Regions from separate parts of the Streptomyces sp. 840.1 genome, predicted to be linked through region 1. Evidence: riboswitches for the same ligand, from Rfam matches in the RefSeq annotation. Region 1 holds a riboswitch; the other holds the start of a gene.

What was found. A riboswitch is a leader RNA that binds a small molecule or an ion and turns the genes downstream of it on or off. The one in region 1 is predicted to bind cyclic di-AMP.
Region 2: linked by a shared signal. The riboswitch ahead of EDD93_RS35740 (LysM peptidoglycan-binding domain-containing M23 family metallopeptidase) and the one ahead of EDD93_RS23115 (M23 family metallopeptidase) in region 1 are both predicted to bind cyclic di-AMP.

Annotation. Positions count from the first base shown of each region.
Region 1 is NZ_RJUU01000001.1:5,065,975-5,080,121, reverse strand. It holds gene EDD93_RS23150 (LamG domain-containing protein) at 1-559, opposite strand, end outside; gene EDD93_RS23145 (thymidine kinase) at 833-1,483, opposite strand; gene EDD93_RS23140 (alkaline phosphatase family protein) at 1,534-2,721, opposite strand; gene EDD93_RS23135 (DUF5998 family protein) at 2,721-3,317, opposite strand; gene EDD93_RS23130 (bifunctional GNAT family N-acetyltransferase/acetate--CoA ligase family protein) at 3,410-6,295, opposite strand; gene EDD93_RS23125 (HPr family phosphocarrier protein) at 6,468-6,749, shown strand; gene EDD93_RS23120 (GntR family transcriptional regulator) at 6,949-7,659, opposite strand; gene EDD93_RS23115 (M23 family metallopeptidase) at 7,880-8,677, opposite strand; cyclic di-AMP (ydaO/yuaA leader) riboswitch at 8,690-8,856, opposite strand; gene EDD93_RS23110 (pitrilysin family protein) at 9,068-10,450, opposite strand; gene EDD93_RS23105 (pitrilysin family protein) at 10,477-11,853, opposite strand; gene EDD93_RS23100 (DNA topoisomerase (ATP-hydrolyzing) subunit A) at 12,125-14,147, shown strand, end outside.
Region 2 is NZ_RJUU01000003.1:725,255-739,401, reverse strand. It holds gene EDD93_RS35785 (polyprenyl synthetase family protein) at 1-365, shown strand, start outside; gene shc (squalene--hopene cyclase) at 473-2,476, shown strand; gene EDD93_RS35775 (1-hydroxy-2-methyl-2-butenyl 4-diphosphate reductase) at 2,476-3,135, shown strand; gene hpnH (adenosyl-hopene transferase HpnH) at 3,141-4,160, shown strand; gene dxs (1-deoxy-D-xylulose-5-phosphate synthase) at 4,379-6,340, shown strand; gene EDD93_RS35755 (aspartate aminotransferase family protein) at 6,337-7,731, shown strand; gene EDD93_RS35750 (helix-turn-helix domain-containing protein) at 7,798-8,406, shown strand; gene EDD93_RS39820 (DUF6126 family protein) at 8,454-8,630, shown strand; gene EDD93_RS35745 (tyrosine-protein phosphatase) at 8,665-9,477, opposite strand; cyclic di-AMP (ydaO/yuaA leader) riboswitch at 9,890-10,079, shown strand; gene EDD93_RS35740 (LysM peptidoglycan-binding domain-containing M23 family metallopeptidase) at 10,083-11,018, shown strand; gene EDD93_RS35735 (SGNH/GDSL hydrolase family protein) at 11,237-12,082, shown strand; gene EDD93_RS35730 (alpha/beta hydrolase) at 12,162-13,715, opposite strand; gene EDD93_RS35725 (STM4011 family radical SAM protein) at 13,871-14,147, opposite strand, start outside.

The DNA of each region.
Region 1 (14,147 bases):
CGAGGTAAGCCCACTCGCCCGCCTGCGGGGTACCGCCGGTGACGACGGTGCGGCCACCGTCGGCCGACGGCAGCGTGAAGGCGAAGGCGGGCTTCCCCGCGTCGTCGGTGGTCGTGCCGAGGGAGAAGTTGGGCACGGTCGAAATACCGGCCTGGTTGATGGCCGTCATGTCCCGCCCGGTGTCATCGGGGCGCACCCATACGCCGGCGGTGAAGGCCTGTCGGGTATCCACGGCCCCGGCGTCCGTGTTCACGTAGCTGAAGTAGCCCCCGTCGAAGTGCGCGGTGCCCGGCGTCCTGCCGTCGGGGCCCTCGTCCCCGAAGCGGACGCCGGGGCCGGGCAGGCCCCGGAAGATCCCCGCCCATTGCGCCGCGTACGCCGAGCCGTTGCGGTCGTCGAGCCGCCAGGCGGCCACCGGCTGGGTCTCGGTGACGGCGGCGGACGGCGCCCCGGCGGGTGGCCGGGGTGTCAGGTGCTCGGCGGCCGACGCCGAGGGGGTCGCGGTGACGGTCGCCGACAGCAGTGCGACGACCAGAGCGGTACGAGCCACGAATCGCACGTGCAAGGTCCCTCCCAGTGTGTGATGAGGGTGGGCAGAGCTCTCCCCGACACACATCCCCCGTCCCGGCACCGGCCCGGCCACCCCCCGTACAACCCGCGACTCTAGAACAGGAGTTCGGCACTACGAGAGGGGTCGCACGGCGGTTTTCGGCCAGCGATTTCCGGAACCGTTATGCCACGGATCACTCCGCGCGCCGAGCACGGCGAAACCGGCCGAAAATCAGCCATCGGCGCCGCCGCAGGTCACCGCACGGAGCAGCCGCACCCGGAGTCAGGAGGGCGACACCGGCAGGACGTCGGGCGACAGCGCCCCGGCCCTCGCGGACGCGGCGGTCACCCGGCGCGAGTGGTGGCGGCGGCACAGGACCTCGTAACCGACCTCGCCCGCCGCGCGGTTCACGTCACCGACCACGACCTGGGCGCCCTCGACGACCATCTCGCCCTCTATCGTCCGGGCGTTGTGCGTCGCACGGGCCCCGCACCAGCACAGGGCCTCGACCTGAAGCTGCTCGACCCGGTCCGCCAGCTCGATCAGCCGCTGCGAACCGGGGAACAGCTTCGTACGGAAGTCCGTGGTGATCCCGAACGCGAAGACGTCCATCTCCAGGTCGTCCACGACGCGGGCCAGCTGGTCGATCTGGTCCGGGGCCAGGAACTGCGCCTCGTCCACGATCGCGTAGTCGACCCTGGCGCCCTTGGACAGCCGGGCCACCACGTACGCGTACAGGTCCATCCCTTCGTCCGCCTCGACCGCGTCCGTCACCAGGCCCAGCCGGGAGGACAGTTTCCCCTCCCCCGCCCGGTCGTCCCGGGTGAAGATCACGCCCTGGAGGCCCCGTGCCGACCGGTTGTGCCCGATCTGGAGTGCGAGTGTGCTCTTCCCGCAGTCCATGGTTCCGGAGAAGAAGACCAGCTCGGGCATGAGGGGTCGAGCACCTTTCGGGACGGGCGTGGAGGGTCGGAGGACCGAGTTCAGGAGCGTACTTCGAGGAGCGGGACGAGCTGCTCGACGGGGGTCATCGAACCGTGCATGCCCACCATCGCGGACTCGTGGGGCTCGTTGTCGGAAGCGATGATCACCACGTCGTCGTGGGCCGCGGCGACCACGTCACCGATCCGGCCGACGACCCGGTCGTCGACGCGGGGACCGAACCAGCCCGCCGCCACCGCCTCGTCCCGGCTCGCCACCCAGAACTGCTCGCCGAGCACCTCGCGCCAGACCGTCAGCACATCGGCCTCGGCACCCGGGACGGCGTACACATGGCGGGCGCGGCCCTCGCCGCCGAGCAGCGCGACACCGGCGCGCAGCTCCCAGTCCTCGTCGAAGTCGATCCGGGACTGCTCGTCGAACGGGATGTCGATCATGCCGTGGTCGGCGGTGATGTACAGGGCCGAGCGCGGCGGGAGCTGTTCCGCCAGCCGCCTGGCCAGTCCGTCGACGTGCATCAGCTGGCCGCGCCAGGCGTCGGAGTCGACGCCGAAGCGGTGCCCCATGCCGTCGACCTCGCTGTAGTAGGTGTAGACGAGCGAGCGGTCACCGGCGGCCAGCCGCTGGGCCGCGACGTCCATCCGGTCCTCGCCGGTCAGCCGGCCGAGGAACGAGCCGCCGCTGAGCGCGACCTTGGTGAGCGGGGTCTGCTCGAAGGAGGGCGCGGACACCTGCGCGGTACGCACTCCGGCCGCGTCGGCCAGCGTGAAGACGGTGGGATGCGGCTGCCAGACCTTGGGCTCCGCCCAGGGCCGCCAGCGCAGCTGGTTCATCAGCGCGCCGGTCGCCGGATTGCGCACGGTGTACCCGGGCAGGCCGTGCTCGCCCGGGGGCAGCCCGGTACCGACCGAGGCCAGCGAGGTCGCCGTGGTGGCCGGGAAACCGGCTGTTATCGGGCGGCCGGTGCCGCCGCGCGAGGTGGGCAGCAGCGAGTACAGGAAGGGCGCCTCGTCGGGATGGGCCCTGATCTGCTCCCAGCCGAGGCCGTCGATCAGGAAGACGCAGTTGCGGTCGGCGGGCGTGAGCTCCGCGATCGCCTGCGTGAACCCCGGCACACCCTGTCCCGCGACGAGCGTGGGCAGCAGATCGGCCAGCGAGCCGCTGCCGTACTCGGGCACGGGGGCGGTGTCGACGCCCAGCGGCTCCGGGTCCTGCCAGGCCGGCTGGGCCATCAGCGGTCGGCCGAGGCGGTCGCGGCCGTGGCCTCCGAGAGCGCCTGCGCGAAGGCGAGGGTCTGGCGCACGGTGTCGGGGCCGTCGCCGGCCTCGCTGACCCGCAGGCTCAGGTCGTCGGCGGTGGAGCTGCCGGTGTAGCCGTGGTCCGCCTCGCAGTTGGGGTCACCGCAGGCGGCGGGCTCCAGGTCGATCCGGGAGACCGCGCCCCAGCCGATGGTCAGGACGACCTCGCGGGGCAGCGTGCCGGGGACGTACTTCTCCGGGTTGGCCACGACGCGGCTCACCACGACCGAGGAGATCCGGTCGAGCTTGACCGACTCGGTCGAGGTGGTGGCGTAGGGCGTCGGGGAGCTGGTGTCGGCGTTCTGCTCGTCGGTGTGGCTGACGACGAAACGGTTGTCCGTGAGCACCAGGACGGTGACGTGCCGGCGCACCTCGTTGGAGTCGAAGGTGGTCTCCTGGTGCACCAGGTACGAAGCGACCGGCTCCCCGCCGACGGCGGCCTCCACCGCCTCGGCCACGAGGGCCGGGTAGTAGCCACTGCGCTCGATCGCCGCGCGCAGCCCCTGGGTCGTCGTACCGGTCTTAGCCATACGGACCATCCTACGGGGGGCTGGTGGCTGCCGGGGACGTCCCGCCCGCCCCGCGCCGGACGGCGTCCGGGGGCGGCGCGGACCGGGGCTGGTCAGTAGTTGGAGAGCCGGCGGGGGCCGAGGTCGGTACGGGCCGGGGGCGGCGAGAGCCGGACGCTCGCCCCGAGGACCGTCAGCCCCTGGGTGGCGACCACGACGGGCTCCAGGGCGACGGCGACCACCTCGGGGTGGTCGTCGACCAGCAGCGAGACCCTGAGCAGGAGTTCTTCCAGGGCCGCGGTGTCCACGGGCGCCGAGCCGCGCCAGCCGAAGAGGACCGGGGCGGCCCGGATCGAGCGGATCAGCTCGGCGGCGTCCCGGTCGGTGGCCGGGACCAGCCGGTGGGCGGTGTCGCCCAGCAGCTCGGAGGGCGCGCCCGCCAGGCCGAAGGAGAGGACGGCGCCCGCGGCCGGGTCGATCGTTGCCCGTACGACGGTGTCGACCCCGCGCGGCGCCATGGCCTGCACCACGGGCCGGAGCTCGGCTGGCTTGCCCAGCAGTTCGGTCAGCTCGCCGTAGGCGCGGCGCAGTGCCGCCTCGTTGGCGAGGTCCAGCCGGACACCGCCGAGGTCGGCGCGGTGGCGCAGGTGGGGTGCGGTGGTCTTCAGCGCGACCGGGTAGCCGAGTCGCGCTGCGGCGGCGACGGCCGCCTCGGCGTCGGGGGCGGGCAGCGTCGGCCGGACGGTGATGCCGTAGCGGGCCAGCAGCTCGCGGGCCTCGTCGGGCGACAGCGGCCTGCCGCGCGGATCGGGGTCCTCGCCGAGCAGGGCCTCGATATGGGCTGCGGCGCCCGGCTCGTCGATGGTGTCGTCGAGGAACTCGGGCACCTTGCCGGGGACCGCCGCCTGGCGTCGCCACTGGGCGTACTTGACGGCTTCCGAGAGCGCGCGGACGGCGCGTTCGGCGGCCGGGTACGCGGGGATCCGGCCGGTGGCGCGGGCTCCCCCGGGGGCGGTCGCCGCAGGCTCGGTGTCCGGTCCGCCGGGCGGCGCGGGGTCCGCCGGGGGCGCTGTGGTGAGCGGTGTCGTGGCCGGGGGCGGCGCCTGGCCGGGGCGCTGCTGGGCCACCGTGCTGGTGGCCGCGGCAAGGGCCTCCGCGAGGCCGCCGATCTCCACGTGGACGACGGCCACCGGCTTGGCCGGTCCCGCGGCGGCCGCCGTGTGCAGGGCGGTGGCCAGCACCTCGCCGTCGCCCTGCTCGGCCTCGCCGTCCTCGCCCACCCAGGGGATCGCCGTCACGATCACCGCGTCGCAGCCCTCGTCGGCCAGCGCCTCGGCCAGCGCGTCCCGGAAGTCCTGCGGGGTGGCGGCGGTGGTGAGGTCGCGCGGCGGACGCGGGCGGAGCCCCTCGGCCAGGCAGGCGTCGTACGTGAGCAGCCCGAGGGACTCGGAGTTGCCGAGGATCGCGACGCGGCCGCCCGCCGGGAGCGGCTGGTCCGCGAGGAGCAGGCCCGCGTCGACCATCTCGGTCACCGTGTCGACGCGGATCACGCCCGCCTGCCGCATCAGCGCGGAGACGGTGGCGTCCGGGATCCGGCTGATGGGTACGGCGTGGCCCGGCGGGGTGGAGCCGCTGTGCCGGGCGCCCTTCACCACGACCACCGGCTTCACGGCGGCGGTACGCCGGGCGAGGCGGGTGAACTTGCGGGGGTTGCCGAGCGATTCGAGGTACAGCAGGGCGACATCGGTGTCCGGGTCCTCGTACCAGTACTGGAGGAAGTCGTTGCCGGAGATGTCGGCGCGGTTCCCGGCCGAGATGAAGGTGGAGAGTCCCGCTCCGCGCCGGTAGAGCCCGGAGAGCAGCGCGATGCCGATCGCGCCGGACTGGGTGAACAGGCCGATGCGCCCGGACGCGGGCCGTTCCGGGGCGAGCGAGGCGTTCAGCCGGACCGCCTCGGAGTTGTTGATGACCCCGAAGGCGTTCGGGCCGATGATGCGCATGCCGTACGAGCGGGCCTGGCGCACCAGTTCGCGCTGGCGTTCGCGGCCCTCGGCGCCCCACTCGGCGTATCCGGCGGACAGGACGACGAGCCCCTGGACGCCGTGTTCCCCGCAGTCCGCGACGGCCTCGGGCACCCGCTCGGCGGGTACGGCGACGACGGCGAGGTCGACCGGTTCGCCGATCCCGCCGAGGGAGCGGTGGGCGGGTACCCCGTCGATGGTGGCCTGATCGGCTGCGTAGGCGCTGTTCACCGCGTAGGTGCGGCCGGTGTAGCCCGCGCCCAGGAGGTTGCGCAGGACCGTGCGGCCGACCCCGCCGGGGTTGCGCCCGGCGCCGATGACGGCGACGGAGCCGGGGGCGAGCAGCCGCTGCACGGACCGCGCCTCGGCCCGCTGTTCACGGGCGCGCTGGACGGCGAGCGACTCGGCGGTGGGTTCGAGGTCCAGGGTGAGGTGGACGGAGCCGTCCTCGAAGCTGCGCTGCTGGGTGTACCCGGCGTCCCGGAACACCTTGATCATCTTGTTGTTGGCGGGCAGCACTTCGGCGGCGAAGCGCCTGATGCCGCGCTCGCGGGCGACGGCCGCGATGTGTTCGAGCAGCGTGGAGGCGACGCCCCGGCCCTGGTGCGCGTCCTGGACGAGGAAGGCGACCTCGGCCTCGTCGGCCGGGGCGGAGGCGGGCCGGCCCGTGGCGTCGATCCGGTCGTAGCGGACGGTGGCGATGAACTCGCCGCCCACCGTGACGGCGAGTCCCACCCGGTCGACGTAGTCGTGATGGGTGAAGCGGTGGACGTCCTTGGCGGAGAGCCGGGGGTAGGGCGCGAAGAAGCGGTAGTACTTCGACTCCGGGGAGACCTGCTCGTAGAAGCTGACCAGCCGTTCGGCGTCGTCCGTGGTGATCGGCCTGATCCGGGCGGTGCCGCCGTCGCGGAGCACCACGTCGGCCTCCCAGTGACCGGGGTAGGCGTGATGCGGGCTCTGCTCCACAGAGGGCTCCATGGGCAAAGCCTACGGCTCCGTCAGCGGTCGCGTGGGGGGCGGGGCCGGGGCAGTCTGGGGGTGGCCGGCCGCCGGCGGGACCGGGCCGCGGAGGGTCTGCGGGTCGGCCGTAGCATCGCGCACTGCATGAGAGACTGGTCTAGACAACCATTGATTCGTGAAGGGCAGAACCATGGCTGAGCGCCGCGTCAACGTCGGTTGGGCCGAGGGCCTGCACGCCCGCCCCGCATCCATCTTCGTCCGTGCCGCCACGGCCTCCGGCGTCCCCGTGACCATCGCCAAGGCCGACGGCAACCCGGTGAACGCCGCGTCCATGCTCGCGGTGCTCGGGCTCGGCGCCCAGGGCGGCGAGGAGATCATCCTCGCGTCCGACGCCGACGACGCCGAGGCCGCTCTGGACCGTCTGTCCAAGCTGGTCGCCGAGGGGCTCGACGAGCTCCCGGAGACCGTCTGACCCAGCGGTCACGACCGCCAGGATTTCCCGCGAAAGAGCCGCGGCACCCCCGACCGGGTGCCGCGGCTCTTTCGTTTTCACGGGAAAGCTTTCCATCGGGCAGACCGCCGAGAACAATGCAGGGCGGCGAATATTCGACGAAACGGGCAGCAGAAAGAATGCCCCGCCGAATAACTGCTCCTTGTATACGGCGTAATTGTTAATGACGGCCGCCGGGGGTGTTTACGGCATGTTGCGAAGTCCTCACCCGGGCGGCCGGGGGTACGGCGGCGGCGCCCGGCCGGCCGGGGCGGCGCAGCCGGTGCGCGGCGGTGGCCCGCTCGGCGTGCTGGGCGGCGAGCGCCCTCGCCCGTTCGGCGTCGCCGCGCGCCACGGCGTCCACGATGGCCCCGTACTCGGCCCAGGCCTCTGCGGGGCGGGCCGGCTGCTCGACCGCGTACATCCAGGCGATCTTGTGCCGGAGCTGGGTGAGCAGCGCGATCAGGCCGGGGCTGCCGGAGGCCTGGGCGAGGGTCTCGTGGAACCAGCCGCCCAGTGAGCGCAGGTCCTCGCCCTCGCCCCGGCGGGCCCGCTCCTGGCCCAATCTGACCAGCCCGCGCAGGACCTTGAGGTGGGCGTCGGTGCGGCGCTGGGCGGCCCGTGCCGCACCGAGCGGCTCCAGGAGCATGCGGACCTCCAGGAGGTCCGCCGCCTCCTGCTCGTCGGGCTCGGCGACGCAGGCCCCGGCGTGCCTGCGGGTGACCACGAAGCCTTCGGACTCCAGGGTGCGCAGCGCTTCGCGCACCGGGACGCGAGAGACCCCGTAACGGCGTGCGAGCACTTCCTCGGTGAGCCGGCTGCCGCGTTCGAAGACACCGGAGACGATGTCGTCACGGATTGCCGTGCATACCGAATGCGCCGGAATGCGCATGTCCGAACCTCCGCCTTAATCCCCGCGAAACGCGGCCGATCGACGCCTGCCCTGTGACTCTATTGCAATGCGGACGCATTTCCGATGCCGGGCCGAAATTCATGAATATCTGCCGGCCCCGGAGACGTTCGGGAACGGGTGCCGGCGGCGGTCCGGCGGCCGGGTACGGCCGAAGGCCCCGGCGCGCTGCCGGGGCCTTCGGTGGGGTGCGGTGTACCGGTCAGACGCTGACGCCGTGGGCGCGCAGATACGCGACCGGGTCCATGTCGGAGCCGTACGAGGGGGTGGTGCGGGCCTCGAAGTGGAGGTGCGGCCCGGTGGCGTTGCCGGTGGCGCCGGAGAGCCCGATCCGGTGTCCCACGTCGACGCTCTGGCCGACGGAGACGTCGATCGAGGAGAGGTGGCCGTACTGGGTGTACGTGCCGTCCGACATCCGGAGCACGATGTTGTTTCCGTACGCGCCGCCCCAGCCCGCCTCGACGACCGTACCGCCGCCGACGGCGACGACGGGGGTGCCGGAGGCGGCGTGGAAGTCGATGCCGGAGTGGCTGCCGGAGGACCACAGGGATCCGCTGGACTCGTAGCCGGTGCTCACGTAGGAGCCCGCGACGGGCAGCCGGAAGGTGCCCAGCCGGGCGCGCTCGGCGGAGCGGGCGGCGCGCGCCCGGCTCTCGCGGGCCTCCTCGGCCCTGGCGGCGGCCTCGGCCTTCTTCTTCGCTTCGGCCTTCTTCCTGGCCTTCGCCTTCGCCTCGGCTTCCGCCTTCGCCTCGGCGGCCTGGTGCCGCTGCGCGTCGGCCTGGGCCTCGATCCGGGCGGCCAGGCCGCCCTCGATGGCGATGATCTGGGAGAGGCCGGTGTCGCCTGCGGCAGGGGCCTCGGTGTCCGCGGCGAGGGCCGGGGAGGCCAGGGAGCCGATGACACCGGCGGTGGCGAGGGTCGCGATGCCGACGGCCTTCGCGCCCCGGCACGTCATACGGCTCGGGGCACGGTGCTTCCCCGTGGCACGGGTGAACGCCATGAAGTGGCTGGTCCTTTCCTTCCTTCTCGCCTACCGGGTTAGCTGACGGGTTCGGAGCAGGAAGGTCTCCTACGGATCCCCGGCCCCATGGAGGCACGGTCATCCGATTCACCCCAGGGACTGTGTGGGTCCCCGGCTCCCCGGGCTCGCGCCTGACGGGGACTCGGCGATGACTGCCCGGTACGTCGCGGATGCGGCATACGAGTGACGGACAGCCGGGCCGACGCTAAGCGGGGGCACTTCCGCGCACCAAACGGACAGGCGGTTTTGTAGCGCATCCCACAGGGCAGACAGGCAACCTCTCCACCAAAGCGGGCAAAAAGGAAGGCCCTGGCGGCAGACGACCCGCCAGGGCCCCGCTCCCGCCCCGCAGTCGGGGGCGGTGGCGGCTCAGCCGGTGACGACCGAGACCTCTCCGATGCCGAGAGCCCTGACCGGCTCCTCGATCTGCGCGGCGTCCCCGACCAGGACCGTGACGAGGCGGTCCTCCGGGAAGGCGTTGACCACGGCTGCCGTCGCCTCGACCGTGCCGGTCTCGGCGAGGCGCGCGTACAGCTGCGCCTGGTAGTCGTCGGCGAGGTGCTGCTCGACCTGGTCGGCGAGGGTGGCCGCGACGGACGCGGCCGTCTCGAACTTCAGCGGTGCCACGCCCACGAGGTTCTGCACGGCCGTCTCGCGCTCGGCGTCCGTCAGGCCTTCGGCGGCCAGGGTCCGCAGCACCTTCCACAGGTCGTCCAGCGCCGGTCCGGTGGACTCCGTGTCCACCGAGCCGCTGATGGCGAGCATCGCGGCGCCGGTCGACCCCGAGGCGGAGTCCCGGGCCGAGGAGCGCAGCACCTGGGCGAAGGCGCGTACGCCGTAGGTGTAGCCCTTCTCCTCGCGCAGCACCCGGTCGAGCCGGGAGGTCAGCGTGCCGCCCAGGCAGTAGGTGCCGAGCACCTGGGCCGGCCAGACGCTGTCGTGCCGGTCGGCGCCGATCCGCCCGATCAGCAGCTGGGTCTGCACCGCTCCGGGGCGGTCCACGATCACCACCCGGCCGGTGTCGTCGGCGGTGATCGGCGGGACCGGCCGGGACGCGGCGGTGTTGCCCGACCAATCGCCCAGGGTGTCGGCGAGCAGGGCGTCCAGGTCGATGCCGGTGAGGTCACCGACGACCACCGCGGTCGCGGTGGACGGGCGGACGTGGGCGTCGTAGAAGGCGCGCACGGCCGCGGAGTCGATCCGCTCGACGGTCTTCTCGGTGCCCTGACGCGGGCGCGACATGCGGGCCGTGGCCGGGAAGAGCTCCTTGGAGAGCTGCTTGGCCGCGCGCCGGGCGGGGTTCGCCTGCTCGTGCGGGATCTCGTCGAGCCGGTTGTTCACCAGCCGCTCGATCTCGCTGTCCGCGAAGGCCGGTGCCCGCAGGGCCTCGGCGACCAGGCCGAGCGCCTTGGCGAGCCGGGAGGCGGGAACCTCCAGGGAGACCCGGACGCCGGGGTGGTCGGCGTGGGCGTCCAGAGTGGCTCCGCACCGCTCCAGCTCGGCGGCGAACTCCTCGGCGCTGTGCTTGTCGGTGCCCTCGGACAGGGCGCGCGACATGATCGTGGCAACCCCGTCCAGGCCCTCGGGCTCGGCGTCGAGCGGGGCCTCCAGGAAGACCTCGACGGCGACGACCTGCTGGCCGGGGCGGTGGCAGCGCAGCACCGTGAGCCCGTTGGGCAGGGCGCCGCGCTCGGGGGCGGGGAAGGCCCAGGGCCTGGCCGTCCCGGGGGCGGGCTGGGGGTGGTACTCCATCGAAACTCCAGTCGCGGCAGTGTCGCTCACTTGTCCGCCCCTTCGTGCGCGTCGGTGTCGGTGGCGGCGTCCGTCCCCGCCTCTTCTGCGGGCTCCGCAGACTCGACGGGCTCGTAGACCAGCACCGCCCGGTTGTCGGGCCGCAGCTGGGCCCTGGCGGCCGCCCGGACCTCCTCGGCGGTGACGTCGAGCACCCGGTGCACGGCGGTCAGGGCGAGCTGCGGGTCACCGAACAGCACGGCGAACCGGCACAGTTCGTCGGCGCGGCCCGCGACCGTACCGAGCCGGTCCAGCCACTCGCGCTCCAACTGTGCCTGGGCGCGCTCCATCTCCTCGGGCGAGGGGCCCTCCTCGGCGAACCGGGCGAGCTCCTCGTCGACCGCGGTCTCGATCCGCGCCACCTCGACGCCGCCGGACGTCTTGACGTCCAGCCAGCCGAGCGAGGGCGCGCCGGCCAGCCGCAGCAGCCCGAATCCGGCCGCGACGGCCGTCCGGTCGCGGCGGACCAGCCGGTTGTGCAGCCGGGACGACTCGCCGCCGCCCAGCACGGTCAGCGCGAGATCCGCCGCGTCGCACTCGCGGGTGCCGTCGTGCGGGAGCCGGTAGGCGGCCATCAGCGCACGCGCCGGGACCTCCTCGCGGACCTCCTCGCGCAGCTCACCGCCGATCACCTCGGGCAGCGTGCCGTCCCGCGGCGGCTGCTTGCCGTCGTGCGACGGAATGGTGCCGAAGTACTTCTCGATCCAGGCGAGGGTCTGCTCGGGGTCGATGTCACCGACGACCGAGAGCACCGCGTTGTTGGGCGCGTAGTTCGTACGGAAGAAGGCCCGCGCGTCGTCGAGGGTCGCCGCGTCCAGGTCCGCCATCGACCCGATCGGGGTGTGGTGGTACGGGTGGCCCTCCGGGTAGGCGAGGGCGGTCAGCTTCTCGAAGGCGGTGCCGTACGGGACGTTGTCGTAGCGCTGGCGGCGCTCGTTCTTGACGACGTCGCGCTGGTTCTCCATGGACTCCTCGTCGAGCGCGGCGAGCAGCGAGCCCATCCGGTCGGCCTCGAGCCACAGGGCCAGCTCCAGCTGGTGCGTGGGCATCGTCTCGAAGTAGTTGGTCCGCTCGAAGCTGGTGGTGCCGTTGAGCGAGCCGCCGGCGCCCTGCACCAGCTCGAAGTGGCCGTTCCCCTTGACCTGGCCCGAGCCCTGGAACATCAGGTGCTCGAAGAGGTGAGCCAGACCGGTGCGTCCCTTGACCTCGTGGCGCGAGCCGACGTCGTACCAGAGGCACACCGCGGCGACCGGGGTCAGATGGTCCTCGGAGAGCACCACGCGCAGGCCGTTGGCCAGACGGTGCTCGGTCGCTGTCAAGCCGCCGGAGCCGGCCTGGGCTGTGGCCGTGTGACCCATGGGCATGTACGTCCCTTCGATCGCGATACTGGATGTGATGCGAGACCTGCCACTGTAAGCAAGCGCACCGACGCCTGGCGAAGTTCCCGTGCCGCGCAAGTCATCGGAAAAGATGGTCCCCGCCCCCTCGGGGCGGGCCCCGAACCCTCCTCGGAACGGGTCGGGAACCGCCTTTGGGACGGGTCGAGGTCGGAGTTGTCAGTGCGGCGGTCCACAATGGTCCGCGTCAGAACCTGAGGTTGCCCGAACTTGAATCCGTGAAGGAGTCGCAGCCGCGATGGCCCGCCGCAGCACGAAGACCCCGCCGCCGGACGACTTCGAGGAGAAGATCCTCGACATCGACGTCGTCGACGAAATGCAGGGCTCCTTCCTTGAGTACGCGTACTCGGTGATCTACTCACGGGCCCTGCCGGACGCCCGTGACGGCTTGAAGCCGGTGCACCGACGCATCGTGTACCAGATGAACGAGATGGGCCTGCGTCCGGACCGCGGCTATGTGAAGTGCGCCCGTGTCGTCGGCGAGGTCATGGGTAAGCTGCACCCGCACGGCGACGCGTCGATCTACGACGCGCTGGTGCGGATGGCACAGCCGTTCTCCATGCGGCTCCCCCTCGTCGACGGGCACGGGAACTTCGGCTCGCTCGGCAACGACGACCCGCCGGCCGCCATGCGGTACACCGAGTGCCGGATGGCCGACGCGACGTCGTTGATGACGGAGTCGATCGACGAGGAGACCGTCGCTTTCCAGTCGAATTACGACGGCCAGGAGCAGGAGCCGGTGGTCCTCCCGGCCGCCTATCCGAACCTCCTGGTCAACGGCACGACCGGGATCGCCGTCGGCATGGCGACCAATATGCCGCCGCACAACCTGGGCGAGGTCATCGCCGCCGCCCGCCACCTGATCAAGCATCCGGGCGCGGACCTGGACACCCTGATGCGGTTCGTCCCCGGTCCCGACCTGCCGACCGGTGGCCGGATCGTGGGACTCGGCGGCATCAAGGACGCCTACGCCAAGGGGCGCGGCTCGTTCAAGATCCGCGCCACCGTCGCCGTGGAGAACGTCACGGCACGCCGCAAGGGCCTGGTCGTCACCGAACTGCCCTTCAGCGTCGGTCCGGAGAAGGTGATCGCCAAGATCAAGGACCTGGTCTCGGCGAAGAAGCTCCAGGGCATCGCGGACGTCAAGGACCTCACCGACCGCGCGCACGGACTGCGCCTGGTCATCGAGGTCAAGAACGGCTTCGTGCCCGAGGCCGTACTGGAACAGCTCTACAAGCTGACGCCGATGGAGGAGTCCTTCGGCATCAACAACGTGGCGCTGGTCGACGGACAGCCGCTCACCCTGGGCCTCAAGGAGCTTCTGGAGGTCTACCTCGACCACCGCTTCGACGTGGTGCGCCGGCGCAGCGAGTTCCGCCGGACCAAGCGCCGCAACCGGCTGCACCTGGTCGAGGGCCTCCTCGTCGCGCTGATCGACATCGACGAGGTCATCCGGCTCATCCGGTCCAGCGACAACTCGGCGCAGGCCAAGGACCGGCTCATCGAGCACTTCTCGCTGAGCGAGGTCCAGACGCAGTACATCCTGGACACCCCGCTGCGCCGGCTCACCCGGTTCGACCGGGTCGAGCTGGAGAGCGAGCAGGACCGGCTCAACACCGAGATCGACGAGCTGACCGCGATCCTCGAATCGGACACCGAGCTGCGCAAGCTGGTCTCCACGGAACTGGCCGCGGTCGCCAAGAAGTTCGGCACCGACCGGCGTACGGTGCTGCTGGAGTCGGCCGGTTCGCAGATCGCCGCGGTGCCGCTGGAGGTCGCGGACGACCCGTGCCGGGTGCTGCTGTCCTCGACCGGTCTGCTGGCCCGTACGGCCAACGGCGAGCCGATCGTCTTCGACGAGGGTGCCAAGCGCGCCAAGCACGACGTGATCGTGTCGGCCGTGCCGGCCACGGCACGCGGCGATGTCGGCGTGGTGACGTCGACGGGACGGCTGCTGCGGCTCGCGGTGATCGATCTGCCGCAGCTGCCTGACACCCACGCGGCGCCCAACCTCTCGGGCGGGGCCATGGTCGCGGAGTTCCTGACTCTGGACGCGGACGAGGAGGTCGTCTGCCTCACCACCCTCGACGAGTCCTCGCCGGGGCTGGCGATCGGCACCGTGCAGGGCGTCGTGAAGCGCGTGGTGCCCGACTATCCGGCCAACAAGGACGAGCTGGAGGTCATCGCCCTCAAGGACGGTGACCGGATCGCCGGCGCGATGGAACTGCGCACCGGCGAGGAGGACCTGGTCTTCATCACCT
Region 2 (14,147 bases), on a different contig from region 1:
ACGACCTGCTCGGGATCTGGGGCGACCCGGAGTCCACGGGCAAGCAGACGTGGAGCGATCTGCGCCAGCGCAAGAAGTCCCTGCCGGTCGTCGCCGCGCTCGCCGCGGGCGGACCGGCCTCCGAGCGCCTGGGCGAGCTGCTCGCCGCCGACGCGAAGAGCAGCGACTTCGACAGCTTCTCCGAAGAGGAGTTCGCCGCCCGTGCGGCACTCATCGAGGAGGCGGGCGGCCGCGAGTGGACCGCTCAGGAGGCGCGTCGTCAGCATGCGGTCGCCATCGAGGCGCTGCACGGTGTCGACATGCCCGAAACCGTGCGGGCGCAGCTCACGGCGCTCGCTGACTTCGTCGTCGTACGAAAGAGATGATCGCCATCTGTTCCATATGACTCGCAGTCGCCGGCCGGTGTCCCGCACGGACGCCGGCCGACGGAGACCCCAGCACAGCAGAGGACCAACTGCACGAAGGGGAAGCCATGACAGCGACGACCGACGGAAGCACCGGGGCTGTGGATCCCCGCGCAGCCTCGGCCAGTAGACCGACATCCGAATCGACCACCGCCGCGGACGACGTACTGGCCGCCGCGCGACGGGCCGCGGAACGCTCGGTGGAGCACCTCCTCGGCAAGCAGGACGAACAGGGCTGGTGGAAGGGCGACCTCGCCACCAACGTCACCATGGACGCCGAGGACCTGCTGCTCCGCCAGTTCCTCGGAATCCAGGATTCCGCCACGGTCCGGGCGGCCGGCCGCTTCATCCGGGGCGAGCAGCTCGGTGACGGCACCTGGGCCACGTTCCACGGCGGACCGGGAGACCTCTCCGCCACTATCGAGGCCTACGTGGCACTGCGGCTGGCCGGCGACCGGCCGGACGACCCGCACATGCTCCGCGCCTCCGGGTGGGTCAGGGAACAGGGCGGGATCGCGGCCAGCCGGGTGTTCACCCGGATCTGGCTGGCCCTGTTCGGCTGGTGGAAATGGGACGACCTGCCGGAACTCCCGCCCGAGCTGATGTTCTTCCCGAAGTGGGTCCCGCTCAACATCTACGACTTCGGCTGCTGGGCCCGCCAGACCATCGTGCCGCTCACGGTCGTATCGGCGAAGCGTCCGGTCCGGCCCGCCCCCTTCGCACTGGACGAGCTGCACACCGACCCGGGCGAACCCAACCCACCCAGGCGCCCCGCACCGGCGGCCAGTTGGGACGGTGTCTTCCAGCGTCTCGACAAGGCGCTGCACCTCTATCACCGGATCGCCCCGCGCCGGGTGCGCCGCCTCGCGATGAACGCGGCCGCCCGCTGGATCATCGAACGCCAGGAGAACGACGGCTGCTGGGGCGGTATCCAGCCGCCCGCCGTCTACTCCGTCATCGCACTGCACCTGCTGGGCTACGACCTCGACCACCCGGTGATGCGGGCCGGACTCGCCTCGCTGGACCGGTTCGCGGTCTGGCGCGAGGACGGCGCCCGCATGATCGAGGCCTGCCAGTCCCCGGTCTGGGACACCTGCCTCGCCACCATCGCGCTCGCCGACGCCGGCCTGCGCCCCGACCACCCGGCGCTGGTGAAGGCAGCGGACTGGATGCTCGACGAGGAGATCGCCCGGCCGGGCGACTGGTCGGTGCGAAGGCCTCAACTCCCGCCGGGCGGCTGGGCGTTCGAGTTCCACAACGACAACTACCCCGATATCGACGACACCGCGGAAGTGGTCCTGGCGCTGCGCCGGGTCCGCCACCCGGATCCGGCGCGCATCGAGGCCGCCATCGCGCGCGGGGTGCGATGGAACGTCGGCATGCAGTCCCGCAACGGCGCCTGGGGGGCGTTCGACGCCGACAACACCAGCCCGTTCCCCAACCGGCTGCCCTTCTGTGACTTCGGCGAGGTCATCGACCCGCCGTCCGCAGACGTCACCGGGCACGTGGTGGAGATGCTTGCCATCGAGGGCCACTCCGCCAACCCCGTCACCCGGCGCGGCATCGAGTGGCTGCTCGCCGAACAGGACGCGGCCGGCGGCTGGTTCGGCCGGTGGGGCGTCAACTACGTATACGGGACAGGGTCGGTGGTGCCCGCACTCGTAGCCGCCGGACTGCCCGCCGCGCATCCCTCGATCCGGCGCGCGGCCGACTGGCTGGAGTCCGTCCAGAACGACGACGGCGGTTGGGGCGAGGACCTGCGCTCCTACAAGGAGGACAAGTGGATCGGCCACGGGGCCTCGACCGCGTCCCAGACGGCCTGGGCGCTGCTCGCACTCCTCGCCGCGGACCGGCGGGACACCCCCGCCGTGGCCCGGGGCGTCGCCTGGCTCACCGAGACCCAGCAGGCCGACGGCTCCTGGGACGAGCCGTACTTCACCGGAACCGGCTTCCCCTGGGACTTCTCGATCAACTACCACCTCTACCGGCAGGTCTTCCCGCTGACCGCACTCGGGCGGTACGTGCACGGCGATCCCTTCGCCGGCCGCACGGCCATCCGTGAGGGGGCCTGATGGGCGAACCAGCGGGGCCGCCCGGCCCCGCCGCCCCGCTGCTGATCGCCTGCGCGCTCGGCATCGAACAGCTCGCCCTGCGCACCGGCAGGAGCAGGGCGGACAAGGCGCCGGGGCCGGTGACCGTACTCCGTACGGGCATGGGGCCGAAGGCGGCCGAAGCCGCCGTGGCACGGGCGCTCGGCGAGAGCCGGGCACTCGGCGCCGCGGTCATCGCCTCGGGGTTCTGCGCCGGGCTCACGCCCGGCATGCACCCCGGAGATCTGGTGGTGGCCGACGAGACCCGGCTCGCCGGCGAGTCGGCCACCTGCACCGGCACCGAACTGCTTGCCGACGCACTGGCCAGAGCAGTACCGGGACGCACCGTCCACACCGGTCCGCTGACCGGCTCCGACCATGTCGTACACGGGCATGAGCGGGCCGGGCTGCGGACCACCGGAGCGATCGCGGTGGACATGGAGTCCGCCGCCACTCTGCGCACCGCCCTGCGCGCCGGGCCCCGCCCGGTTGCGGCCGTACGGGTGGTCGTGGACGCTCCACAGCATGAGCTCGTCCGCATCGGCACGGTCCGCGGTGGAATATCGGCATTCCGCGTTCTCCGTGCCGTCCTACCGGCTTTCTATGAATGGCACCGATCTTTGCTGCTCCCCAGGAGGTGAGCTAGATGGCCATGCCACTCCGTCAGACCATCAAGATTGCGACGTACCTTGCTGAACAGAAGCTCCGCAAGCGGGAGAAGTTCCCGCTGATTGTCGAGCTGGAGCCACTGTTCGCCTGCAATCTCGCCTGCGAAGGCTGCGGGAAGATTCAGCATCCGGCCGGAGTTCTCAAGCAGCGTATGCCGGTGGCCCAGGCCGTCGGCGCGGTGCTCGAATCCGGTGCTCCGATGGTCTCCATCGCGGGCGGCGAGCCGCTGATGCATCCGCAGATCGATGAAATCGTCCGGCAGCTCGTGGCGAAGAAAAAGTACGTCTTCCTCTGCACCAACGCGATGCTGATGCGGAAGAAGATGGAGAAATTCACGCCGTCGCCGTACTTCGCGTTCGCCGTGCACATCGACGGGCTGCGCGAGCGCCACGACGAATCGGTTGCCAAGGAAGGAGTGTTCGACGAGGCGGTGGCCGCGATCAAGGAGGCCAAGCGCCGCGGCTTCCGGGTCACCACCAATTCCACCTTCTTCAACACCGACACCCCGCAGACCATCATCGAGGTCCTGAATTACCTCAATGACGATCTGAAGGTCGACGAGATGATGATCTCGCCCGCCTACGCGTACGAGAAGGCGCCCGACCAGGAGCACTTCCTGGGGGTCGAGCAGACGCGTGAGCTGTTCAAGAAGTCCTTCGCGGGCGGCAACCGGGCCAGGTGGCGGCTGAACCACTCGCCGCTCTTCCTGGACTTCCTCGAGGGCAAGGCCGACTTCCCGTGCACGGCGTGGGCCATTCCCAACTACTCGCTCTTCGGCTGGCAGCGGCCCTGCTACCTGATGAGCGACGGCTATGTGCCGACGTACCGGGAACTCATCGAGGAGACCGACTGGGACAAGTACGGCCGGGGCAAGGACCCGCGCTGCGCCAACTGCATGGCGCACTGCGGCTACGAGCCCACCGCCGTACTGGCCACCATGGGGTCGCTGAAGGAATCCCTGCGCGCCGCGCGGGAGACCATCGGCGGGAACCGGTGAGCTGATGACCGCCGGAGAACCAGTGGTACTGGCTCTCCGCGAGCTGCCGGCCCGGCCGCTCGCGACGCGTCGCCGTGCGCGGCGCGTCCAGGCCGGGCCGGCAGCGGCCGGCCGGGACGCAGCGGTTCCGGCGCAGGCGATGACGAGGACCGAGGCGTCACCACCGGGGGTCCCCGCCGTCAACGTGAGCTGAGACAGGATTAGAGAGGGGGCCCGGTATGACGCTTCTGCGGAGCATCCGGGGGCCGCACGATCTCAAGACGCTCAACGAACCACAGCTCGGCGAACTGGCCGAGGACATCAGGAAGTTCCTGATCGAGGCGGTGGCCAGGACCGGCGGCCACCTGGGACCCAACCTCGGCGTCGTGGAGCTCTCCATCGCCCTGCACCGGGTCTTCGACTCGCCCGTGGACCGCATCCTGTGGGACACCGGCCACCAGAGCTACGTACACAAACTCCTCACCGGGCGGCAGGACTTCTCCAAGCTGCGCGGCAAGGGCGGCCTCTCCGGCTACCCCTCCCGCGAGGAGTCCGAGCACGACGTCATCGAGAACTCGCACGCCTCCACGGTGCTCGGCTGGGCCGACGGCCTCGCCAAGGCCAACCAGGTACTCGGCCGCCCCGACCACGTCGTCGCGGTCATCGGCGACGGAGCCCTCACCGGCGGCATGGCCTGGGAGGCGCTGAACAACATCGCCGCCGCCAAGGACCGCCCGCTCGTCATCGTCGTCAACGACAACGAGCGCTCCTACGCGCCGACCATCGGCGGCCTCGCCAACCACCTGGCCACCCTGCGCACCACCGACGGCTACGAACGCTTCCTCTCCTGGGGCAAGGGCGTCCTCCAGCAGGCCCCCGTCATCGGACAGCCGCTCTACGAGTCGCTGCACGGCGCGAAGAAGGGGTTCAAGGACGCATTCGCCCCGCAGGGGATGTTCGAGGACCTCGGCCTGAAGTACGTCGGCCCCATCGACGGCCACGACACCGCCGCCGTCGAGTCCGCCCTGCAACGGGCGAAGCGCTTCCACGGCCCGGTGCTCGTGCACTGCATCACCGAGAAGGGCCGTGGCTACCGGCCCGCCCTCCAGGACGAGGCCGACCGTTTTCACACCGTCGGCGCGATGGACCCGCTGACCTGCGTCCCGCTCGCCCCGGCGGTCGGTCCGTCCTGGACCTCCGTCTTCGGGGACGAGCTCGCCGCGATCGGGGCGGAGCGGCCCGACGTCGTCGCCATAACGGCCGCGATGCTGCACCCGGTGGGGCTGACGAAGTTCGCAGCGGCCTTCCCGGACCGGGTCTGGGACGTGGGCATCGCGGAACAGCACGCGGCGGTCTCCGCGGCTGGACTGGCCACCGGCGGACTGCACCCCGTCGTCGCCGTCTACGCCACCTTCCTCAACCGCGCCTTCGACCAGCTCCTGATGGACGTCGCGCTGCACAGGTGCGGCGTGACCTTCGTCCTGGACCGGGCCGGCGTCACCGGGCCGGACGGCGCGTCCCACAACGGCATGTGGGACCTGTCCCTGCTCCAGGTCGTACCGGGACTGCGGATCGCGGCACCGCGCGACGCCGCCCAGCTGCGGGCCCAGCTGCGCGAGGCCGTCGCTATCGACGACGCCCCGACCATGATCCGGTTCCCGAAGGAGTCGGTGGGGGAGCCGGTCCCCGCCGTCGGCCGGATCGGCGCCATGGACGTACTGCACCGCGACGAGGACGCCGATGTGCTGCTGGTCGCGGTCGGCGTCATGGCCCCGGTCTGCCTGCGGGCCGCCGATCTGCTCGCGGGCGCCGGCCTCCGCTGCACCGTCGTCGACCCCCGCTGGGTCAAGCCGGTCGACGAGCAGCTGGCCCCGCTCGCCGCGCGCCACCGGCTCGTCGCCGTCGTCGAGGACAACAGCCGGGCCGGCGGCGTCGGCTCGGCGGTCGGGCAGGCGCTGCGGGACGCCGGGACCGACGTACCGCTGCGCACGTTCGGGATCCCCGAGCAGTTCCTCGCCCACGGCAAGCGTGCCGAGGTGCTGGCCGACATCGGACTCACCCCGGTCGAGATCGCGGGCCGGATCAGCGCCACCCTGGCCACCCGCGGGCCGGCCGGGGCCGCCGGGCACCGACTGCCGCCCGGCGACGGACACCACCAGCGCGACGCCCTGGACAACGGGCACAAGGAGAGCGGGGCATGAAGGACGACGGGCCCAAGGGCTTCGACCTGGCGCAGCTCCTCGCGGAGCGCGGCGCCGAGCGCTACGAGCTGCACACCAAGCACCTCAACCACCAGCTCCCGCGCATGCTGCACACCATCGGCTTCGACAAGGTCTACGAGCGGGCCGAGGGCGCGCACTTCTGGGACGCGGAGGGCAACGACTACCTGGACATGCTGGCCGGTTTCGGCGTGATGGGGCTCGGCCGGCACCACCCGGTCGTACGCAAGGCGCTGCACGACGTCCTGGACGCCTCGCTCGCCGACCTCACCCGCTTCGACTGCCAGCCGCTGCCGGGGCTCCTGGCCGAGAAGCTGCTCACGCACAGCCCGCACCTGGACCGGGTGTTCTTCGGCAACAGCGGTACGGAGGCCGTCGAGACGGCGCTCAAGTTCGCCCGCTACGCGACCGGGAAGCCTAGGATCCTGTACTGCACGCACGCCTTCCACGGACTGACCACCGGCTCGCTCTCGGTCAACGGCGAGGACGGCTTCCGGGACGGGTTCGCGCCCCTGCTGCCCGACACCGCCATCGAGCTCGGCGACCTCGACGCGCTGCGGCGCGAGCTGAAGCGCGGCGACGTGGCCGGTCTGGTCGTCGAGCCGATCCAGGGCAAGGGCGTGCACGCCTCGCCGCCCGGCTTCCTGCGCGCCGCCCAGGAGCTGCTGCACAAGCACAAGGCCCTGCTCATCGCCGACGAGGTGCAGACCGGGCTGGGCCGCACCGGTGACTTCTACGCCTACCAGCACGAGGAGGGCGTCGAACCCGATCTGGTCTGCGTGGCCAAGGCGCTCTCCGGCGGCTATGTGCCGGTCGGGGCGACGCTCGGCAAGGACTGGATCTTCAAGCGGGTCTACTCCTCGATGGACCGGGTGCTGGTCCACTCGGCCAGCTTCGGCTCCAACGCCCAGGCGATGGCCGCCGGGCTGGCGGTCCTGGCCGTGATGGAGGACGAGGAGACCGTGGCGAACGCCCGCCGCACCGGTGATCTGCTGCGCGAGAGGCTGGCCGCGCTGGTCGGCCGCTACGAGCTGCTGCACGAGGTGCGGGGACGCGGACTGATGATCGGCATCGAGTTCGGCCGGCCGTCCTCGCTGAAGCTGCGCAGTCGCTGGACCATGCTGCAGGCGGCCCGCAAGGGCCTGTTCGCGCAGATGGTCGTCGTACCGCTGCTCCAGAAGCACCGCATCCTCACCCAGGTCTCCGGCGACCACCTCGAAGTGATCAAGCTGATTCCGCCGCTCGTCATCGACGAGGCGGACGTGGACCGGTTTGTGACCGCGTTCACAGCGGTGATGGACGACGCGCACGACGGCGGGCTGATGTGGGACTTCGGCCGGACCCTGGTGAAGCAGGCCGTCGCCAACCGCTGATCAGCGGGGTTTTGCCTGGGAGGCAATAAATTTGCCTCCCAGGAAAGATCCTGGCCCAATGGACACATGAATCCTCCAGAAGGAGGGGTGGCCGACGAGCTGCCCGGTGTCGCACCGCGCCTGCGCGATCTGCGCCGCGGCCGAGGGCTCACCCTGGAGACCGCCGCCCAGCGCGCCGGGCTCTCGCCCGCCCATCTGTCCCGGCTCGAAACGGGCCGGCGCCAGCCCTCGCTGCCGATGCTGCTCGGACTCGCCAGGATCTACGGTACGACGGTCTCCGAGCTGCTCGGCGAGATCCCCCCGGAACGTGACGCGATCGTCCGCGCCCGGAAGTTCGAGGGGGCCGAGGCCGACGGCTGGATGTATCAGCAGGCGGGTGGTCCGGGCCGGGCGATGCAGGCGCTGCGCGTCCGGGTCCCGTACGGCGCGCAGGGCGACCTGGTGCGGGTCCACCCCGGTGAGGAATGGCTGTACGTCCTGGCCGGGAACCTCCGGGTGACCCTGGGCGAAACGGTGCACGACCTCGGCCCCGGGGACAGCGCGCACTTCGACTCGCTCACCCCGCACCGGATCGCGGCACCGGAGCGCGAGGGCGCCGAGCTGCTCTTCGTCCACACCCTGCTGCAGAGCCCCGCCGCCGAGCTGTGCCTCGGCAGCGGAATCCACCGTCGCTGAGAAGCCGCCCCCGCCACCGGCCCGGCCGGTTGCCAGAGAGGACTGTCATGTCCGATTCCGAGAACTACGACCCGCTCACCCCGGCCGCGCGCAAGGACGCCGACACCCAGGAACGCAAGATGCCGCGCGGGCTCGTCATCAGGCTGTTCGCCTACCTGGTGGCCGGGCACGTCATCGCGGGCTTCCTCTACCTGCTGTTCGCGGTGGGGATGCACAACCAGTAGCCGCGGACCCCGCGGCCCCAGGCCCGGCGGACGCTCACGCCTCGTCGAGGAGCCGCTCGCGCAGCCGCTCCCGCGTCGCGGGGGTGATCCTCAGTCCCTCGGAGAGGTAGCGCTCGGTGCCGCCCCACGTCTCGTCGATCGTGGCGAAGGCCGCGGCGAGGTATTCGCTGTGGGCGCCGAAGAGGGGGCTGAGGAGCTCCATCACCTCGGGCGACATCCCGGCGGCCGAGGTGTCGCTGCGGCGGACCCGGTAGCGGCGGTGGGCGTCGTTGGACTTGAGGTAGTCCGCCTCGACGGCGTCGCGGCCGACACCCACCGCGAGCAGTGAGACCGCGATGGAGAGCCCCGCCCTGTCCTTGCCCGCCGCACAGTGCATCAGGGCCGGGACGCTGTCCTCGGCCAGGGCGTGCAGCACCCGGCTGTGCTCGGCGGTGCGGTCCAGGATGATCGAGCGGTACGAGGAGACCATCCGCGCCGTGCCCTGGCCGTTGCCGAGGATCCCGCGCAGCTCGTCCATCTCGCCGTCGCGCACCATCCGCCAGAACTCGCTGCCGTCCGCCGGGTCGGTGAGCGGGATGTTCACATTGCGCACGCCGGGCAGCTCCACGTCCGCCCCGTCCAGCTTGAGGTCGGCAGCGTTGCGGAAGTCGAAGACCGTGTGCAGCCCGAGGCCGCCGAGGAACGCCGCGTCCTCGGGGGTGGCGTCCGCCAGGTGACCGCTGCGGAAGAGCCGTCCGTAGCGGACCCGGCGGCCGTCCGTGGTGGGCAGTCCGCCCACGTCGCGGAAGTTACGGACCCCCGCCAGCTCGGGTTCCGTCGACGGGGTCTGCGGCAGCTGCTGCGTCACGGTCACTCCTGGAGGCTCTGGCGCCGACGCGTGTCGCCGACGGGTCCACTCCCGTGACGATACGACATCGGATATTCGGACGATCATCCCGGCGACAGCCCTGATCCTGCCGCCGCGCGCCGCCTCTTCGTGGAGCGCCGGAGTGGACGACGGGCATGACATGTCCGTATTGAGGCTTTTAGTCGAACATGCCCTGCTTATGCGGGAGATGGTCACCCGCTCGTGAGCGGGATCATATCCGTGACGGTGTGTGGCGGTGGGCCCGTCGGGTAATCCGTACGCCGCGCGGAATGCCAAGATCCATAATCCACGGAGTGTCACCGTAATTCCGTGCCGATTTTCCCGAGCGGAATCCGGAGCGGAACCCGTGGCTTGTTTCCGCCGTCCCGGCTCGCTTACGTTCCATGTCAATCCGGATGGAACGCCTAATCCTGCCGCCGTCCGGAATTCGCACCCACTCACCGTGTGGCAGGAGCGGGGGAACCAGGTAAGCCGCCGACCGGAGAGATCCGGCCGGCTCGGGGTGAAGTCGCGCCAGGCGCGACCGGGCATCTCCAGCCCGAACCCGACAGCTCACCTCGTAGGCGCCGGAGAGGAAATTCTTCATGCCCATTCCGGGTAAGCACCGCCGTCCCAAGTCCGCCACCATCGCCCGCGGCGTCGTCGTCGCGAGCGCCGGCGGAGCCGTCATCGCGCTTCCGCTGCTCGGCGCCACCGGTGCCAGCGCCGCGGAGCACGCCGCTCCCGCCACCGCGCAGTCGGCCGCCGCGCACGCCACCCCGGCCAAGCCGGTCGCGGACAAGCAGTCCGGCACCAAGACCTACTCCGTGGTCTCCGGCGACTACCTGTCGAAGATCGCTGCCGAGCACAAGCTCAAGGGCGGCTGGGAGAAGCTGTACCAGGACAACCGCAAGGTCGTCGGCGACGACCCGAGCCTGATCTTCCCGGGCATGAAGCTGACCCTCGGCGGCAAGGCCTGGGGTCACGCCCCGGCCACCGGCTCGCACACCTCCACGGGTGACACCACCCCGTCGAAGGCCCCGTCGAAGGCTCCGGCCCAGACCGAGTCGAAGGCCCCCGCGGCCTCCACCGACACCCAGGCGTCCAACACCGCCTCCGCCGACCAGGGCTCGTCCTCCGGCTACGTCCACCCGGTCCCCGGCAACCACACCACCGCCTACCGCGCCTCCGGTGCCAACTGGTCCAGCGGCAGCCACACCGGCATCGACTTCCCCGTCTCCACCGGCACCAGCGTGAAGGCGATCACCTCCGGCACCGTCGTCACCGCGGGCTGGGGCGGCGCGTACGGCAACGAGGTCGTCATCAAGCACGCCGACGGCCACTACTCGCAGTACGGCCACATGTCCTCGCTCTCCGTCTCGGCGGGCCAGACCGTGACCGCGGGCCAGCAGGTCGGCCTCTCCGGCGCCACCGGCAACGCCACCGGCCCGCACCTCCACTTCGAGGTCCGCACGGGTCCGGCGTACGGCTCGGACATCGACCCGATCGCCTACCTGGCGTCGCACGGGATCAACGTCTGATCCAGGCAGTACCGGTCCGGCGACCCGGACCCTGGCAATACACCGGAGGGACGGTGCGCGGCGGCGCACCGTCCCTCCGCTTATGTGCGGCCGGCGTTCGGAGGACGGCCGCACTTATTCCCCCTTTACCGAAAACTGACTGGGTGGTCTATCTCACCACCCGTCAACCCCGTATTACGGTCGCGTAGGTCACAATCGACGGTGCAGGATATGCCCTTGTGGCAGACGATTCGAGAAACATCCGACAGGGCGTCATCAACCGACAGGGCGCCATCGAGTCGTACGCGGCGATTGGCGACAGCTTCACCGAGGGAGTCGGCGACCTGGGCCCGGACGGGACATTCGTCGGCTGGGCCGACCGGTTGGCGGTCATCCTCGCCGACCAGCTCCCGGACCCCGAAACGGCGCAGGACACCATGGGTGCCGCGCACGGAAACTTCCGGTACGCCAATCTCGCCGTACGAGGACGCCTCCTCGACCAGATAGTCGAGGAGCAGGTACCGCGCGCCAAGGAACTCGCCCCCGACCTGGTGAGCTTCTGCGCGGGCGGCAACGACATCATCCGGCCGGGCACCGACCCCGACGACGTCGCCGAGCGCTTCGAGCGCGCGGTCGCCGAGCTGACCCGGTCGGTCGGCACCGTCATGGTCACCACCGGCTTCGACACCCGCGGCATTCCGGTGCTGCGCCATCTGCGCGGCAAGATCGCCACCTACACCGCCCATGTGCGGTCCATCGCGGACCGCTACGACTGCCCGGTGCTCGACCTGTGGTCGCTGCGCTCCGTGCAGGACCGGCGCGCCTGGGACGGGGACCGGCTGCACCTGTCGTCCGAGGGGCACACCCGCGTCGCGCTGCGCGCCGCCCAGGTCCTCGGTCTCGACGTGCCGGCCGACCCGGACCAGGAGTGGCCGCCGCAGGTGCACCGGGGAACCCTCGAAGTCCGGCGCGACGACATCCACTGGGCCCGCGAGTACCTGGTGCCGTGGATCGGGCGGCGGCTGCGCGGCGAGTCCTCGGGCGACCACGTGGCGGCGAAGCGGCCGGACCTGCTGCCGCTCTGAGGGACCGGGCCGCCAGGACTCCGGGGCGGCCGTCCCCGCGGAGCCGTTCATCTCCGGCAACAGGGCTCGTCGACGGCGCTCAGGACATGCTGCCCCGGCATACCGTCCCCGGGGCCGGGGTGCGGCCCGTGCGGAGGTAGTGGTCGACCTTCTCCGTGACGCAGCGGTTGTTCGGGTATGTCCCGTGGCCCTCTTCCTCGGCCGTCAGGAGGACGCCCACACCGTCGCCCAGGGCGCCGGCCATGTGGCGGGCGCCGGGGTAGGGGGTGGTCGGGTCGCCGGTGCCGCCTACCACCAGGACCGGGGCCGCGCCCTGGGCGTCCACCTGGAGCGTGGCGCGCTCGCCGTCGAACGGCCAGCCGTAGCAGAGGTAGACGCCGGTGGACCAGGCCGCGCCGAAGACGGGCGAGGCCGCTTTCACGCGGGCCTCGTCCTTGCCGAGGCGCTCGACGCCGGGGCGCAGGCTGGAGTCCGCGCAGGTGATCGCGTGCCTGGCGGCGCGGGTGTTGCCGGGCGGGGTCGCGGTGCGGTCGGCGGAGCCGATGTCGTCCGCGCCCTTGCTCAGCAGACGGCCGTCGTTGTGGTCGACCAGCGCGGTGAGGGCTTTGGCGAGCGGCGACCAGCCGTCCCTGCCGCGGTCGAGGTGGTCGCTGACGGCGTACGCGAGCCCGGCGGCGTCGATCTTGTTTCCGGAGCCGGCCGGGGCGGGCTTCTTCTCCAGGCGGTCGGCCAGGTGCGCCATGAGCCGCGCGGCCTCCTCGGGCCCGTCGCCGGTCGGGCAGTGGCGGATACGGGCCGCGCAGTGCACGGCGAACCGGTCGAACGCCGCCTGGACCGCCTTGACCTGTGACAGCTGCTTCTCGGTGTGGTCCTCGGTCGGATCGACGGACGCTTCGAGGACGAGCCGTCCGACGTGCGAGGGGTACAGGTGGGCGTAGACCGCACCGAGCGCCGTTCCGTACGAGACGCCGAAGTAGTGCAGCCGCTTGTCGCCGAGCAGGTACCGCATCAGGTCGAGGTCGCGCGCGGTGTGCGAGGTGCCGATGTACGGGAGGAGCGCCCCCGAGTGCTTGGCGCAGGCATTGGCACCGTCGTAGCCGGTGTCGTCCGCGGTCTTACCGCAGCGGACGGGGGTGGTCGCGCCGGTGCCGCGCGGGTCGAAGGAGACCAGGTCGTAGCGGTCCAGCAACGGCTGGTACTGGCTGAGGAATTCGGGCAGCCCGCTCACGCCGGGCTCGCCGGGGCCGCCGAAGTTGAGGACGAGCGAGCCGATGCGCCGGGCGTTGGGGCCCGTGGCCCTGCGGCGGATCAGGGCGACGTCGATCGCCCTGCCGTCCGGCTTGCGGTAGTCCAGGGGGGCCTTCATGGTGGCGCAGTCGTAGCCCGTGCGCGCGGTGGGCGGCGAGGTGCAGCGGGACCAGTGGAGGCGCTGGCCGGTGGTGAACGCCGCGGGCAGCCCGGCAGGCGGATTGTCCGCGGTGAACTCCGTACGCGGCTCCGCTTTCCTTGCGGGAGCGTCGCGCTGGAGCCAGGCACCGACGAACCCCACCACGAGGAGAAGGACCCCGGCGATGATGTACCCGCCGGCCGGGAGGCCCGGCCTGCGGCTTCGTATCGGGTATCCGTCACTCATCGAAACCCCCGTGATCCCCCTGGACGCCCGCCCCGTGCCCGCATCCCCGTACCTGTGATCGTCCGATCATCGAACGGGTGCAGGTTACAGGCCGCTGCCCGGGACCGGCAGCGGCGCCCACGCCAGCCAGGGGCGGGCGATCCGCGCCCCGGGAGCTACGCCCGCGCCCGCCCGAGGCCGAGCAGCGGCCGTGCCGGCACGCGCTCCAGCACCCCGCCCGCGAAGACGTCGTACAGCGGCAGCGTCTCCAGATGGACGTAGCCGATATGGCAGTCGCACACCGCCAGCGGGCACGCCCGAGGGCCCAGCGCGTCCCGGTAGCTGCCGTCATACAGATTGCCGAGCTCGGCCCGGACGAAGTGGCAGCGGCGCACCGTGCCGTCCCCGTCCACCGAGATCACGGACTCACCGGTGCGGCAGGGCAGCCCGGCA